One region of the Virgibacillus sp. 6R genome, then DNA from elsewhere that is predicted to be linked to it. Evidence: riboswitches for the same ligand, from Rfam matches in the RefSeq annotation. Region 1 holds a riboswitch; each other region holds the start of a gene.
What was found. Region 1 has a riboswitch for S-adenosylmethionine ahead of BKP57_RS05795 (methionine biosynthesis PLP-dependent protein). Riboswitches for the same ligand answer to the same signal wherever they lie in the genome.

Region 1 (4,197 bases):
CGGCATTTATGAGTGCTTTTGATCCCTACGTTTACCAAACATTACAATCGATAACCGGATCGATGCTTATTGTACAAACCACCCAAGGGACTGTTACAGGCAGTCTTAAAACCGTTATGCCAGACCATATTGTGATTGAATCAGGTGGTTCTTCTTTCTACATTCGTACGCAACAAATTGTTTGGGTCATTCCTAAAAGCTAAAAAGGAGGCTTACCATGTTTAAGCGTGAAAACCGCATGTTAATTGAATTGCCTATACCTGAACACGGGGATCCCAATGCAGCAGCGGCAGTTCAAGAGTTATTAGGTGGGAAATTTGGTGAAATGTCAACTTTAAATAACTATCTGTTTCAATCCTTTAATTTCCGACAAAAGGATAAACTCAAACCATTTTACGACCTGGTTGCTAGTATAACGGCTGAGGAATTCGGACACGTTGAACTTGTTTCAAACACCATTAATCTACTCTCAAAACGAAACACCTTTTATACAGGAGACCCAGATGTGACTCCATTACGAACAGGAAAAGATAGTCGAAATACTTATCAGTTCATTGCTACTGCACAAACAGCACTTGCAGGTGATTCCATGGGTCGCGCCTGGACAGGAGATAATGTCTTCAGCAGTGGCAACCTCGTGCTTGATCTATTGCACAATTTCTTTCTTGAAATTGGCGCTCGTACACATAAAATGCGTGTATATGAAATGACGGAGCATGAAACAGCAAGAGAAATGATTGGATATTTATTAGTTCGCGGTGGTACTCATATCTTAGCTTATGCCAAAGCTCTAGAAATCGCTACAGGTGCTGAAGTGAAGAAACTAATTCCAATCCCTGATCTCTCCAACACCAAATTCGATCATGCCCGAAAATTTGAGGAGCAAGGCTTAGCAAATGTATTATACACATGGAATGACGTCGGAGATTATGTAGACATTCGGCAAATTTGGAAAGGGGAAAATCCAGAAAATGGGAAACAACTGATCGTGAAGGAAGGAGCACCAAAGGGAGCACCAATTCCAAATCTTGATGATCTTCCAGAAGAATTTGCACCGGGAATTGATCGGGATGACTATCAAAAAATCGCTAAACGATTGCTGGAAAATATGTAGACTTCCTACTCCTGAAGTGGGAGTCTTACAGCTCCTTATATACGGGATAAACTAGTTAGCCAAAGAAAATTGTCAACTGTGCAATAGTGTGCAGGAAAAATGCAAATGTAGACAGTTTCTTTCTCTTTTAAACTTTTTCAAATATCGCACATAGAAGGAGAGTAGCAATGGATAGCTCATAGATATTCTATGATCCATTAAACACTCTAAATGAATACAAGGTTCCACTTGACTTTTTTTAATCCGCCTTGTATTCTAATATTCAATCTTATAAAATTCAAAAATTATTTTCTTATCCAGAGAGGTGAAGGGACTGGCCCGTTGAAGCCTCGGCAACAGACTGCTTGCAGTACTGTGCCAATTCCAGAAGCTTAATGCTTGAAGATAAGAAGAATTGGTCCTTTATATTTAACTTAGGAAACCTCTTCTTATTTCAAGGAGAGGTTTTTTGCTTGCTCTCCTTGAAAATATTTTTCTAGGAGATGATGATCATATGATAAAAAGAACACTTGAAACAAGGCTAGTGCAATTAGGAAATCACAGCGATCCTAACACTGGTGCTATCAATCCTCCCATCTATTTATCAACTGCATTTAAACATGACGGGATTGGACGTTCAACCGGATATGATTATAGCCGTACCAAAAACCCTACCCGAACACTGTTAGAAGCAGGTATTGCGAATTTGGAGTCTGGTGAACAAGGTTACGCTTGCAGTTCAGGTATGGCAGCTATCCAATTGGTGCTGTCCCTTTTCCAGTCTGGTGATGAATTGATCGTTTCTGAAGATATATACGGAGGAACGTATCGTTTGCTGCAGCACTATGCAAATGCCTATCAGTTCCATATAATCTATGATTCTTTTACTAATTTGAAAGATATGGAAAAACGGATATCTGATAAAACAAAGGCTTTATTTATTGAAACGCCTACGAATCCACTCATGCAAGAAATTGACATCAAATCGTTAGCCAGTTTAACCACAAAACATAACCTATTACTTATCGTTGATAATACATTTCTCACCCCTTGTTTGCAGCGACCTATAGAACTTGGCGCAAACATTGTTATTCATAGTGCAACCAAATATATTGGTGGACATAATGACGTATTGGCGGGACTTGTGATTGCAACAGGTGTGGAAGTATGTGAAAAACTTGCTGCTTTACACAATGCATCCGGAGCAGTGCTTTCTCCTTTTGATTGTTGGTTGTTAATTAGAGGGCTAAAAACACTTTCACTCCGAATAGCAAAGCATCAGGAAAACGCACAAAAAATAGCAAGATTTTTAGAGGGACAACCTGCAGTTAAAGAGGTGATCTATCCAGGCAAAGGTGGGATGCTGTCTTTTCGTTTGCATGATTCTAGCTGGGTTGATCCTTTTTTGCAACAATTACAATTAATTACCTTTGCAGAAAGCTTAGGAGGTGTGGAAAGCTTTATCACGTATCCAGCTACACAAACCCATGCCGACATTCCTATTAAAGAACGGAAAAAGCGTGGAATTGATAACTGTTTATTACGTTTTTCTGTAGGGATTGAGCAAGCAGAAGATTTAAAGCATGATTTAAATCAAGCGCTGAAACAATTCGAAACAGGAACTTAAAATTTTTTTAGTAAATAGGTTGACATTTCATTCCTCTCGGTGTAAAGTATTATTTAAATTTTATAAATGATCAAATATATTTGACAACAAATATCTCGTTTCAACAACAGTTCGGCAGAAACGTGCCATTGATTGAACACAGGAGCTATCATGAATAGCTTTTGAACAAACATAATATGACTATCTTATCCAGAGAGGTGGAGGGACTGGCCCATTGAAACCTCAGCAACAGGCATAATTGCACTGTGCTAATTCCAGAGCGTAACGCTTGAAGATAAGAAGAGATACCATAAATAAGGTAATTCACCCTCTTCTAATTCAAGAAGAGGGTTTTATTATGGGGTTTCCCCAAATCACTAAAAGGAGGAATTTTAAATGAAACGTAATTTACAACAGAGGTTAGAGGAAGGTCCCGTTATTGTTGGAGAAGGCTATTTATTTGAACTGGAACGAAGGGGATATTTACAGGCAGGCTCTTTTGTACCGGAAGTAGCTTTAGATAATCCGCAAGCCCTTAAGCAAGCATACCGTGATTTTATGAATGCCGGATCTGATGTTGTTCTGGCTTTTACGTATAATGGGAATCGAGAAAAAATGCGCATCATTGGCAAAGAGGAATTATTAGAGCCATTAAATCGAAGCGCGATTCGTCTTGCAAAGGAAGTCGCCAAGGAACATCCAGTAGAAGAAGCTCTTGTTGCTGGAAATATTTCCAACACTAATATTTTTGACCCCGATGATCCGTCATCTAAAGATCAAGTAAGAAGTATTTTTGCAGAAATGGTGCAATGGTGTAAAGAAGAAGGAGTCGATTTTGTTAACGGGGAAACCTTTTATTACTATGAAGAAGCATTGATCGCCTTAGAGGAAATTACGAAACAAGAGCTTCCAGCTGTAATAACATTTGGTCTTATGGGAGAAAACATTTTACGGGATGGATATACCGTGGAAGAGGCTTGTCAATTGCTTTCCGAAAAAGGAGCACTTGTGGTTGGCATGAACTGCTTCCGAGGTCCAGAAACGATGCAGCCATATCTTGCTAAAATAAGAAAGTCTGTCAATGGATATGTCGGCGCTTTACCAATTCCATATCGCACAACAGAGGAGCATCCAACATTTTTCAACTTACCTGATGGGGCTTGCAGCTGTCATTTACCAACAGAAACAACTTTTCCAACTGCGCTAGACCCACTTTATCACAATCGCTATGAATTGGCAGCATGGGCTAAGGAAGCAAAAGATATTGGCATCCATTACATTGGACTTTGCTGTGGCGCTTCTCCTGCAATGCTACGAGCAGTAGCTGAAGCTGTCGGTGTCGAAACGATTAATTCCAAATATTCCCCAAATATGGAGAAACATTTCTTGTTTGGATCAGATAAAACATTAAAAAAACATAATGTGGATTATCGTTTGAAAGCTTAAAACAACAACAAAGAAAATTTTTCTTTTAAAGGAGAATTAGTGTGACAAATCA
Region 2 (4,197 bases), 680 kb from region 1:
CGTAGTTGAACAAATTTGTCAATATCTACACGAAATTGATAGTTCTAGAATAGCATTAGCAAAGAAACAAATTTCTCAATCTATTGATTAGCGTAAACACCTTAAATAAATAGTGCTATTCATTTTTAAGCGCAGTACGTATTCTCAAGTAAGATAAATTATAACCAATGGTATCCCAACCGGTTGAGCTTTCGTTATAACGTGCTAAAATAGCATAAATATATAAGGCTAAGACTCTAGGTAGTGGGTAGAATTGATTTTTTCTCCAATCATTTCGCAACTATTAAAGATGGAGGGTATATCATTGAGTTCAACAGTATAAAATTTTTATGAGTCGTTTTCTTAAAAATTCTCCCACATTTCGTAGGAGAATTTTTAACTAGAACAACATTTGACTAGAGTTTATTAGTCAAATGTTGTACAAAGCAGGCCAATTATCCATAACTTATCAAAAATATTCCAATAATAGCAGTATTAGTTTGTTGATCATTTTTTCTTTGTCTATGTATAGAAACTGACAAATTTTAAGCATTTTCTAACCATTATTCATATTCGTTTTCGAGGCACTTTCCTTAATAAAACAAAAGGCGCCATAAGCTTTTACGAAGTGTTTGTAAAAAGGCTAGGGCACCTAAAGTTTGATTGAGCAAGATGGAGTCCTGTTTAAGGGTAATAAAATCCATTTTTTTAAGTCTATGAGCTTTTTATTATCGCTACTGGTTTGAATTAGTTAACTTTACACTGGTGTTAAACAGGAATTATTACGAAGTCGTAGTGCTTCATCATAAGGGTTCTTGTGTGTAATAACTGTAATTTCTGCTGCTTTTTTATAATCTGCTATATTATGGAAAGCGTTCGGTTGCTCGATCCATAAAAGCTTGCATTTTTTATTTACGAGTTGCTCTAACAAGTCAGCTGGTAATGTTGCGTGTACCAGCCAAATGGCGTCTACAATCGGAACCTCAGATAACTCATCATACTGTGGCAGTTCCGCTGTGGAAATAGGATTTCCGACAGCAACTATGTCAAATCCAAGTGCTCGCAGTTGCAACACTTTTTCTTCATCTGCTTTGCTCGCTTGCTCTAACCCGTAAACGGCAATCGTTTTTTTGCGTATGTTCCCCTCGTCTCTTATAAAAGAAGAATGGAGCAGCCAATGGATAGCGTGCTGATCATCAAATACGATGGTCTCTTGTTCACCTGTAGCTTTGGCTATCGCTTGATCTAGTGTAATTAGCAAATCATTTACGGATTCTAACCCAATCGATAAACGGACGGTTTCTTCCGTCGTTCCGCTCGCTGCTAATTCTTCTGATGTAAGTTGTTGATGTGTCGTGGAAGCGGGGTGAATAATCAGTGATTTCGCATCACCTACATTGGCTACATGTGACCATAATTCAATGTGATCAATTAATTGTCGTCCAGCTTCCCTCCCCCCTTTTATACCAAACGTAATGATCGACCCTGCCGTACCATCACGGAAATATTTTTTTATTAATGGATAGGACGGATGGCTGGGCAAACCTGGATAACTGACCCACTCAATTGCTGGATGATCCTCCAAATACGATGCAATCTTTTGTGCATTTTGTGTATGTTGTTGCATACGTAAATGTAACGTTTCTAATCCTTGAAGCAGTAAAAAGGCACTATGTGGACTTAAGCAAGCGCCAATATCACGAATTAATTGCACGCGAAGCTTAGTGGCAAAAGCGGCTGGTCCAACATCAATAAACCGCAGACCATTATAACTCTCATCGGGTTCAGTAAAGTCAGGAAATCGTTCATTGTTCCAATCAAATCTTCCACCGTCTACAATGATACCTCCAATGGTGGTTCCGTGTCCGCCGATCCATTTTGTAGCAGAATGGACAATAATATCCGCTCCCCAGGCGAATGGTTTGGTAAGGTATGGTGCGAATGTATTATCAATAATTAATGGAATATGGTGTGCGTGAGCGATAGTAGCAATGGTCTCTATATCAAAAACGTGAAGACTTGGATTTGTAATCGTTTCTCCAAAAATAGCTTTTGTTTTGTCAGTGATCGCTGCTTCTACTTCTTTTGGATTGGTACCATCAACGAATTTAACGTTGATGCCATAGCGAGGCAATGTGTTAGCAAATAAGTTATACGTCCCACCATAAAGATTGCGGTCGGTAATGATTTCATCGCCAGCACTGGCGACATTTAAAATAGCGAATGTAATAGCAGCCATACCAGAAGAGGTTGCTACTGCTGCGACCCCATCTTCCAATTGAGCAACACGCTGTTCAAATGCATCGACTGTTGGATTACCAATACGAGAATAAATATTTCCTGGCTCCGCTAATCCGAATAAATTTTGGGCATGTTTGGTATCTTTAAAAACATAAGAAGTAGTTTGGTAGATAGGTACTGCCCTTGCACCTGTTGTCGGGTCGGGTATTTGCCCGCCGTGAAGTAAAATTGTCTCTGGATCTTGCGTGAAAAAGCTTGTCATTGTTTTATTCCTCCTTTGAATGTGGGGCTGGTTCTTAAGATCTAATCCTCTTATCTTTTTTGCATTTGTGGTCTCCGTTTTTGGAACCTGTTGAATGAATCTTGCGAAAAGTATGTTTTCGGCTGGTTAATTTTTTCAAGGTAGGCGACTATTTGGAGGTGGTGGAAATAAAAAGCCCTCTTCCTAAAGAAGAGGGCTAGAATCGTTTTCCGTTCCTCCTCTTATCTTCCAGACCATTTCTAAGGTCTGTAGGATTTAGCACCGTAAAAAGCAAATCATTATTGCTTTTAGGTTGCCGGGTTTCAAAGGGCCTATTCCCTCCACCACTCTTGATAAGAGATTCAATTTTTAAATTACTGAATATTATATAAGGTTCAAGATGTATTGTCAATGAAGAATACGTGTACACATATTATTTATATAAATTAGGTCTAAGTAGGAGGTAGGAAGCTTTAGATATTTCTCATTATAAATAAACAAGGAGGCTTTAATTTATTTTTTGAAGAATAAGAAAGTATAAACTCAGGTGCTTATGGATAATGAAATAACCTAATAGTCACGTCCGGCGCATGAGCCCAGCAACTATGTGAACTTAGAAATGCGCCCTACGATAAGTTATCATCGGTTCGTGGCAAAGAGGAAGGCCGAGACTAAAAACGGGCTTGCCGCTCCACGTCGGCATACCCCTGTTTTTAGTGGCATGATTCCTAAATCTTTAGTTGATTCGTTCCATTCACTACGTTGCTAAACGGGCGCCCTGCGCCTTTGTTTAAAAGATAAGCAAGTATAAAATGAAGTGCTTGTAACGAAATAACCGACTAGTCACGTTCGGCTCCATTGCCCAGCAACTAGTAATTCGCTGCAACTTTGTGAATGACTGTTGATTTAAGACAATTTGCTGTTATTAAGGTTACGTATACACTTGTAGAACGAATAAAGGTATGTTTCAGTTTAAAGTTTTTTACATGTTATTGATTTTTACAAATGGTTGTGACCTAGGTCATTTTTCATTACCTATGTCAGCTGAAAGGATATGAAAGCGCTTTTTAATTTTAATTTGGCTGATAAAATAAAATGTGAAATGCTGAATGAGGAGGTTTAAATTCTAAATGACAAAGCGAAAAATCAGCGACTCCATTCAAAGATTTGGGCGTACTTTACTTCTCCCAATTGGGGTACTGGCGCCAGTTGGTATGATCTTAGGGATTAGTGGAGCATTGGTACAAACGTATATGATTGAAAGGTTTCCTTTTTTAGGCTATGAAGCAGTAAATACTTTATTAACTAGCATTCGTACCATAGCAAGTGTCGTGTTTGATAATATTCCATTGTTATTTGCAATGGGTGTTGCCTATGGAATGAGTAAAAAAGATAAGGGGATATCTGTTTTTGCCGCTACAACTGGCTATTTAACCTTAATTATAGCCATGCATGTTTGGCTAATCATTACGGGGAAGATGGCGGATCCCGAGGTTATGACGCAATATGGGCAAATAGAAGTGTTAGGCATCCAAACAATGAATATTAATGCGGTAGGAGGAATCATTACTGGGCTTTTAGCAGCTTGGGCAACAGATAAGTTTTATAATCTAGAATTGCCAACGGCATTTGCATTCTTTTCAGGAAAAAAATCTGTCCCGATTATTACAATTGGTTTTATGACGGTAATTGGTTTAATCATTCCTTTTATTTGGTCGTTGTTTGTAGGACTTTTA
Region 3 (4,197 bases), 640 kb from region 1:
TCCGAATATTTTATCCTTTGTTGTCTCTACGCCATGTAATTCGCCCTCTAATGCAGCATGAATCATAGCGCGAGTATACGAAAGCTTCATGCGCTTCCCAGTACCATAGGCTCCTCCCGTCCAACCGGTGTTTACAAGAAACACATTTGATTGATAAGCGTCAATCTTTTCCCCAAGCATGGCAGCGTATTTGGACGGTGCCAATGGAAGGAATGGAGAACCGAAACAAGCTGAGAATGTTGCTTGTGGTTCGGTTACACCTCGTTCTGTTCCTGCTAGCTTACTTGTATATCCGCTTAGAAAATGATACATGGCCTGTTCTTTCGTCAATTTACTGATAGGAGGCAATGTTCCTGAAGCATCAGCGGTTAGAAAAATAATGGTGCTTGGATGCCCAGCGATACTTGGTACGGCAATGTTATCTATGTTTTCTAACGGATATGCTGCGCGAGTGTTTTCTGTTAAAATAGTGTCATTATAGTCAGGAATTCTTGTTTGGTTATCTAACACGACATTTTCCAATACTGCACCAAATCTAATGGCATCGTAAATTTGCGGTTCTTTTTCTTGCGATAAGTTAATGCATTTAGCATAACAACCACCTTCAATATTAAACACGCCATTAGGTCCCCAGCCATGCTCGTCATCGCCAATTAAACGGCGGTACGGATCAGCTGATAATGTTGTTTTACCTGTTCCTGACAAGCCAAAGAACAAAGCAACATCGCCTTCTTTACCAACATTAGCGGAACAATGCATAGATAATACATTGCGTTGAGGGAGCAAATAATTCATCACGGAAAAAATAGATTTTTTAATTTCGCCGGCATACTCTGTTCCACCTATTAATACGATACGTTGTTTAAACGATACAAGAATAAATGCTTCTGAGTTTGTACCGTCTACTTTAGGATTGGCTTTGAATGTTGGTGCAGACAAAACGGTAAACTCTGGCTGATGCTCTTTTAACTCTTTTTCTTTAGGTGTGATAAACAACTGTCTGGCAAATAGATTATGCCACGCATATTCATTGATCACTTGAAGCGGAAGACGGTAATCATGATCTGCTCCAGCATATCCTCTAAATTGAAAGATCTCGGATTTGTTTTTTAAATATTGAACGACTTTTTGGTAAAGTTTATTGAAAGTCGCTTCATCAATGGAACGGTTCACTGTTCCCCAGTCAACATAGTTTTCGCTGATTTCGTCTTTTACAATAAACTTATCTTTTGGTGAGCGGCCTGTGTAAGCCCCTGTTTCAGCTTGAACTGCACCTGTAGCTGATAACTTACCTTCTTTTCTAGCCAAGATTTTTTCAACAAGCTGCGGTACCGATAAATTCGATAATAAATAAGGGTGAGAATATAATTCGGTTACATAAGACTTTTCTACCGTTTTCATTTTAAAAATACCTGCCTTTTAATTCAAATTTATTCACGTTCAACGATTAAGAACGATTGTGATATACTCAATATGTTTATTAGTATAACACATTCACCTAAATAGTCCATACTAAATATCGATGAAATTAAAAAAATATTTATCTTTTCATTATAGTGTGTGAAAAAAACATATAGAAATACGGGGAAATTAGTTGACATAAAGGGGTTCTTTCGGTAAGCTGAAATTCGAACGGTTCTCTTATTCAGAGTCGGTGGAGGGACAGACCCGAGGAAGCCCAGCAACCATCACATTTCATGTGAAAAGGTGCTAACCTGATGCAAGGTAAGTAGGTCACCTTGAACAATAAGAGCGAAAGGTCCGCTATTCCCTTTCCTCCATGATAAGCAGGAAGGGATTTTTTTGTGTTAAAATGGATAGAATGCTAGCGGTTGAGATGTTTTGAAATGGAATAAATACTGCTGTTCATAACCATAAATCCTATTTACATTCATAGGAGTGGTTGTTGTCGTTTTGGACAAGTAAAGTATGGACTTCATAACATTCCCTAAAATGAAAGGTGCATCTTGTTTATATAGAGTTCCGTAACCGACTTTAAAAGGAGGAAGTAGCAATATGGCTACGAATCGACGTTTATTTACTTCTGAAAGTGTAACAGAAGGTCATCCTGATAAAATATCGGACCAAATTTCCGATGCTATCCTTGATGAAATATTACAATCTGATCCCTATGCTCGAGTTGCCTGTGAGACAACTGTTACAACAGGACTAGTATTGGTAGCAGGGGAAATATCGACCACTACATATGTAGATATTCCTGCAATCGTTCGAAAAACCATTGAGGATATTGGTTATACACGAGCAAAGTTTGGATTCGACGCCAAAACCTGTGCGGTACTAACAGCGATTGACGAGCAGTCTCCGGATATAGCAGGGGGGGTAGATACTGCTTGGGAGGCAAGACAGGGGCAAATGAGCGAGGAAGAAATTGATGCTATTGGTGCTGGTGACCAAGGACTAATGTTTGGGTTTGCCTGTGACGAAACAGAAGAATTAATGCCATTGCCAATTTCTCTAGCGCACAAATTAGCCAAGCGTTTGGCAGATGTCCGTAAAGACCATACATTGGATTACTTAAGACCGGACGGAAAGACACAAGTAACTGTAGAATATGGAGAAGATGACCAGCCTATTCGAATTGATACAATCGTCATTTCGACACAACATCATCAAGATATAACGGTAGAACAAATTGAAAAAGATTTAATGGAGCATGTTATTATTCCTGTTGTTCCAGCACATTTATTAGATGAAGCAACGAAATATTTTATCAACCCAACTGGACGATTTGTGATTGGGGGTCCACAAGGCGATGCAGGCTTAACCGGAAGAAAAATTATTGTTGACACTTATGGTGGTTATGCACGTCATGGTGGTGGTGCATTTAGTGGTAAGGATGCGACGAAAGTGGATCGTTCTGCTGCTTATGCTGCTAGATATGTAGCAAAAAATATTGTTGCCGCCCAATTAGCAAAAACATGTGAAGTTCAACTTGCGTATGCGATTGGTGTAGCAGAACCAGTTTCGATTGCTATCGATACATTTGGAACCGGGGTTGTAAGCGAGGATGAATTGGTCCAAGCTGTACGAAAACTATTCGACCTTCGCCCGGCTGGCATTATTCGTATGCTTGATTTACAAAAGCCTATTTTTAGAAATACAGCTGCATATGGACATTTTGGTCGTACGGACGTTTTATTCCCATGGGAAAAGACAGATAAAGTGGAAGAATTGGTAGCACTAGTAAAAGAGCAGCAATAATGATGAGAGCGAGAGCATGATTTTTCTTTTGATGGAGATAGAGAAATCATGCTTTTTTTTCGGTGCCAAGATAGGGGGCTAATTTGGTTAAATGGGGGAAGTTTACATATAATAGGAATAATGTTGTTTACATAAGAATTTGGGAGTAACTAAATGATCGAAAAAAACAAAAGGCATCATTGAATTTTTTACCGTTTTTGATGAGAACAATTGAATATATGGTACGGTTATGGTATCTTTACTCACATCTGATGCAATATAGGTCTCCGCAAAAAATGGTGATCACAGACGGTCATATGTACATCAACAGACAAGAATTATATAATGTAGAACTTATTACCCTATAAAACACGCTTTATTTGGAAGTTTTTTACTAGCGAATAATGTGGTATGATAATATTGAAAAATAATCTTACGCCACGTTACTATTATTAATGAGAGAAGGTAGACAGCAATGTGTGGTTTTATCGGAATGATATTTGATAATCCAGTCGAACGAACAGAACAAGAAATTGAATTGTTTAAAAAGCAAAATAATTTGATCACTCATCGGGGGCCAGATGATGAGGGCTATTATTTTGATTCCTATATTTCATTCGGATTTCGCCGATTAAGTATTATTGATATTGAAAGTGGTTCACAGCCATTAAGCTATAACAATGAACAAATCTGGCTCGTTTTTAATGGAGAGATTTATAATTATATCGAATTACGTGAAAAACTGCTTGAAGAAGGCTACGAATTCCAGACAGACTCAGATACAGAGGTTATAGCTGCACTTTTTTCCAAACATAAGGAGAATGCCTTTCAATATTTAAGAGGTATGTTCTCGATTCTTATTTGGGATAAAGAGACAGAGCAATTATACGGTGCGCGCGATCCTTTTGGTATTAAGCCACTTTTTTATCATGAAAATTCCTTTGGGACGTCATTTGCATCAGAGAAAAAAAGTATTACCTTAATGATGGAACAAGA
Region 4 (4,197 bases), 1.9 Mb from region 1:
AACAGCGCCATCATATTTTTCTTCCATAAAAGATTGAATTTCTTCTGATTGTAAAATTTCTGCCAATTTATTTAATGCCTCATCGTCTTTATCTTCTTTCTTAACAGCTAGCACATTCACATACGGTGAATCTTCATCTTCAATAAACAAGCCATCCTCTGTTGGCTTTAATCCCGCATCAATAGCATAGTTTGTATTAATAGCAACTAGAGCATTTTCTTCCCTTTCATAGTACTCTGGAAGGGTAGCTGCTTCATATTCAGGTGAAAACGTTAAATTCTTTGGATTTTCGGCAATATCATCAATCGTAGCTTTTGCTTTATCTACACCATCATCTAATTTAATCAGTCCCTGCTCCTCAAACAAAGTTAAGATACGTCCATGATCTGGTACAGAGTTACTCATAATTACTTCCGTGCCCTCGGGGATATCATCAATGCTGGAAATACCTTTAGAATAGACACCAATTGGCTCAATATGAATACCAGCAATATAATCAAGTTCATATCCCGTATCACTTATTGTTTGTTCTAAAAACGGAATATGCTGAAAATAGTTTGCATCAATCTCTCCTCTATCTAAATCATCATTTGGCAAAACATAGTCCTGATATTCACTAATTTCAAGAGTGATGCCCTCTTTTTCCAATAATGGCTTCGCCTCTTCTAAGATTTCTGCGTGCGGTACACTGGAAGCACCGACAATGATTTTATTATCGTCCGCTGTTTTATCATCCCCGCCACATGCTGCTAAAACACTTCCAAGACTAATAAGAAATAGAATAGATAGAATGTATTTTTTCATTTTGTACGCTCCTCTTTTCGTTTTTGAATTATCTTTTATCTAATTTGCGTGTAATAAAATCACCAATAAATTGAAATAAAAATACGATCAGTACAATAATAATGGAACAAAGCAGGACGATATCAAAATCTCTGCGCTGGAATCCGGAATAGTAGGCGTAGCTTCCTAATCCACCAGCACCAATGGCACCTGCCATTGCTGTATAGCCAATAAGTGCAATCGCCGTAACCGTAATACCTGAAATTAATGCAGGCATCGCTTCAGGTAACAATACTTTAAAAATAATCGTTCTTGTTTTTGCTCCCATCGCTTTGGCAGCCTCGATAACACCTTTATCCACTTCTCTTAAAGCAATTTCGACAAGCCGCCCATAAAATGGTGCTGCGCCGATGATTAATGCCGGCAACGCAGCATTAGGACCACGGATCGTCCCAACGATAAAATCGGTAAATGGGAATAAGAGCAGTATTAATATAATAAATGGAATGGCGCGAAACACATTCACGAAAGTGGCTGTTAAAAAGTTAATCCACTTATTTTGCCATAACCCCCCCTTATTTGTAAGGAATAATAGCAAGCCAAGCATGATGCCAAAAATAAATGTCCCGATTAGTGCAATAATCGTCATATAAAATGTTTCATAAGTTGCTTCCATAAAATCTTCTATTTTAATTGTAGAAAATAGGTCAGTCAACATTACGGATCACCTCCAACTCCACAGAGGTTTCTTCAGACACGTGCTGGATTGCCTTAGCGATTTCTGCCTCATCACCGGTCATTTGGATAAATAAAGTACCATACGCTCCAGCTTGTGTGCGAGTAATTTTTCCTTGTAAAATGCTAATATCAATATCGTATGTTTTCACAAGCTTACTGATTAAAGCATCGTTTGTTGTTTCGCCAACAAAATGAAGACGAATAAGCCTGCCTTGCTTAAATGTGTTGATTAGATGTTCGAACTCATTCTCAGCTTCAGCATCCCCCATCAATTGTTGGACAAACTTTTTCGTAACATTGTTTTTCGGATGAGAAAATACGTCCAAAACATTGCCGTGCTCCACTACTTTTCCATTTTCCATAACGGCAACATGGTTACATATTTTCCGAATGACATGCATTTCATGCGTAATCAAAATAATAGTTATCCCTAACTGCTTATTAATATCAACAAGCAAATCCAATATCGAATTCGTTGTTTCAGGATCTAAAGCTGATGTTGCCTCATCACAAAGTAATACAGAAGGTTTATTTGCCAATGCACGTGCTATACCAACTCGTTGCTTTTGTCCACCGCTTAATTGCGAAGGGTATGTTTTCTCTTTGCCAGATAAGCCAACTAAATCAATTAATGATTGCACACGTTGTTGCCTTTCTTCTTTTTCAACTCCAGCGATCTCCAATGGGAAAGCAATATTATCCTCTACCGTGCGTGACCATAGTAAATTGAAATGTTGAAACACCATTCCAATATCTTGTCTTGCCAGACGCAGCTCATTCTTTTTGAGTGCAGTTATCTCCTGCTTATTAATATAAACTTTTCCACTTGTTGGCTCTTCTAGACGATTAATTAATCGTACAAATGTACTTTTTCCAGCACCACTATAACCGATCACACCAAAGATATCTCCTTGCTCAATCGACAGGGTAACATCGTCTACAGCTGTTGTTTCTGTCTTGTTTGCAGTAAAAACTTTACGCAAACCCTCAATCGATATCACACCTACTCCTCCTTCTTAGCTCTTCCTATTATGCCCATATAAGCAATTAAAAACGCCTTTCTGAAGAGAACAGAAAGACGTATGAATGTCAAAATGTCCCCTCATCTATCAAGGTTTATCACCTTGCAGGAATTAGCACCTTTCAAATAGTTCTATTTGAAGGTTGCCGCGGGTTCACTGGGCCAGTCCCTCCACCGCTCAAGATAAGAGTAAATTATTATTTAATTGGAATAGACACTATAATAGCATGTTGCTTTCCATCTGTCAATATACTTTTTTGGGTTCATCATCACTTTTTGTAAAATTAAATCACAAACAATGGTGAAGAGACATTTATTGTATTAGAATGCAAACATTTCCGGTTTATGCTTTAACAAATATTGATAAATATTTGCCACATCTCGAAACGCATAAATTTTTTCTACTATTTGTCCATCTTTCTTAATAAGCAAACAAGGTACGCTTTCCACTTGATATGTTTGCATAAATTCTGGATGTAGCGAAGCGTTCATTTCTAAAAACACTTCTTGCTTTTGCATTTGTTCAATTTTAAGCAACATGCTTTTAGCTAGGTTACAAGTTCCGCAAAGCGGCGTGAAAATATAGAGAAAGTAATCAGATTGCTGCAATTGCACTTTTGTTACCTGTTGCAAACTATCACCTTTTTACTGTAATTTAAATCAAAAAGATAGGGTTAACCGCTATTCTTTTACTTACTAATACTTGCGCTAAAACATTTTCCGGCGTGGTTGCGACTTCCCGGTACTCACTGCTTACATATACATGCTCGGCATGGGGTAATTCTCTTGCTAATTGTTTACGAAGCTTCATACCAGAAGGGTCTTCGTCTACAAGAATATAAACTTCCTTATCATCTAATGCGTACTCCTCCAACATTTGGTCAAATCGTTCCACCCCGAGGGTTCCATTTGTGCAAACAATCGTCAAATCTTCCGCAAGTACTTTATTTACTTGCTTTTTATCCGTTAACCCTTCCACAATCAAAACCTTCTCTGATCCATCTGTTATCATCACATAGCACTCCTTGGAAAATCAAGCGACAAGCTTGCATATGCAGAGAGAGCATTGTTTTATTATTAGATGCCGTTCAAAAAACAGAGCAAATTTCCATTTACATACAGTTCGAACAATGGTATGTGCTTTGCAAAATGAATGTTATGCTCGTAGTGGATGTCTGACTTTTTAACGTATCATTATATAATAAAAATAAGTCTTCTGCAATTCATTTATGTCCATTGTCATCCATGATTCGCTTGTAGTTTATGTTAAAATCATCCAATTATTAATCGTTCTCCATTTATGCGTATCTTGAAAAAAGAGCCATTTTAACATCATGATGTTCAGACTAATTATTTAAGTATATAAGTACTTGCTGATTGATTTACTTAAAAAATGAAACAGTATCACTTTATAGTCAAACTTTTTTATAACAGAACCTTAAATAAACAATCCTAACTTTTCTATTTCGTTACATTTATTTTAGTAAAAACAAAGCTGATTGCAAAATATTGCATATCAGCTATTGAATTATTTATTCACTTATCATTTCTTCATATGCTTCTGCAGATAATAAATCGTCCAATTCGGCTTCATTTGTTGGCTCTACAACAAGCATCCATGCATTTTCATATGGTGATTCATTTACAAATTCAGG

Region 2: linked by a shared signal. The riboswitch ahead of BKP57_RS08845 (PLP-dependent aspartate aminotransferase family protein) and the one ahead of BKP57_RS05795 (methionine biosynthesis PLP-dependent protein) in region 1 are both predicted to bind S-adenosylmethionine.
Region 3: linked by a shared signal. The riboswitch ahead of metK (methionine adenosyltransferase) and the one ahead of BKP57_RS05795 (methionine biosynthesis PLP-dependent protein) in region 1 are both predicted to bind S-adenosylmethionine.
Region 4: linked by a shared signal. The riboswitch ahead of BKP57_RS18550 (methionine ABC transporter ATP-binding protein) and the one ahead of BKP57_RS05795 (methionine biosynthesis PLP-dependent protein) in region 1 are both predicted to bind S-adenosylmethionine.

What each region holds. Positions count from the first base shown of each region.
Region 1 covers NZ_CP017762.1:1,271,789-1,275,985, forward strand. The annotation lists gene BKP57_RS05785 (YuzF family protein) at 1-203, shown strand, start outside; gene BKP57_RS05790 (manganese catalase family protein) at 218-1,114, shown strand; SAM riboswitch class I at 1,404-1,505, shown strand; gene BKP57_RS05795 (methionine biosynthesis PLP-dependent protein) at 1,608-2,720, shown strand; SAM riboswitch class I at 2,903-3,001, shown strand; gene BKP57_RS05800 (homocysteine S-methyltransferase family protein) at 3,096-4,145, shown strand; gene BKP57_RS05805 (cyclase family protein) at 4,187-4,197, shown strand, end outside.
Region 2 covers NZ_CP017762.1:1,950,005-1,954,201, reverse strand. The annotation lists gene BKP57_RS08850 (MurR/RpiR family transcriptional regulator) at 1-91, shown strand, start outside; gene BKP57_RS08845 (PLP-dependent aspartate aminotransferase family protein) at 737-2,482, opposite strand; SAM riboswitch class I at 2,701-2,821, opposite strand; gene BKP57_RS08840 (PTS transporter subunit EIIC) at 3,592-4,197, shown strand, end outside.
Region 3 covers NZ_CP017762.1:629,486-633,682, reverse strand. The annotation lists gene pckA (phosphoenolpyruvate carboxykinase (ATP)) at 1-1,401, opposite strand, end outside; SAM riboswitch class I at 1,639-1,753, shown strand; gene metK (methionine adenosyltransferase) at 2,017-3,222, shown strand; gene asnB (asparagine synthase (glutamine-hydrolyzing)) at 3,677-4,197, shown strand, end outside.
Region 4 covers NZ_CP017762.1:4,096,704-4,100,900, reverse strand. The annotation lists gene BKP57_RS18560 (MetQ/NlpA family ABC transporter substrate-binding protein) at 1-804, opposite strand, end outside; gene BKP57_RS18555 (methionine ABC transporter permease) at 833-1,501, opposite strand; gene BKP57_RS18550 (methionine ABC transporter ATP-binding protein) at 1,491-2,522, opposite strand; SAM riboswitch class I at 2,621-2,732, opposite strand; gene BKP57_RS18545 (thioredoxin family protein) at 2,864-3,175, opposite strand; gene BKP57_RS18540 (toprim domain-containing protein) at 3,198-3,554, opposite strand; gene gcvH (glycine cleavage system protein GcvH) at 4,075-4,197, opposite strand, start outside.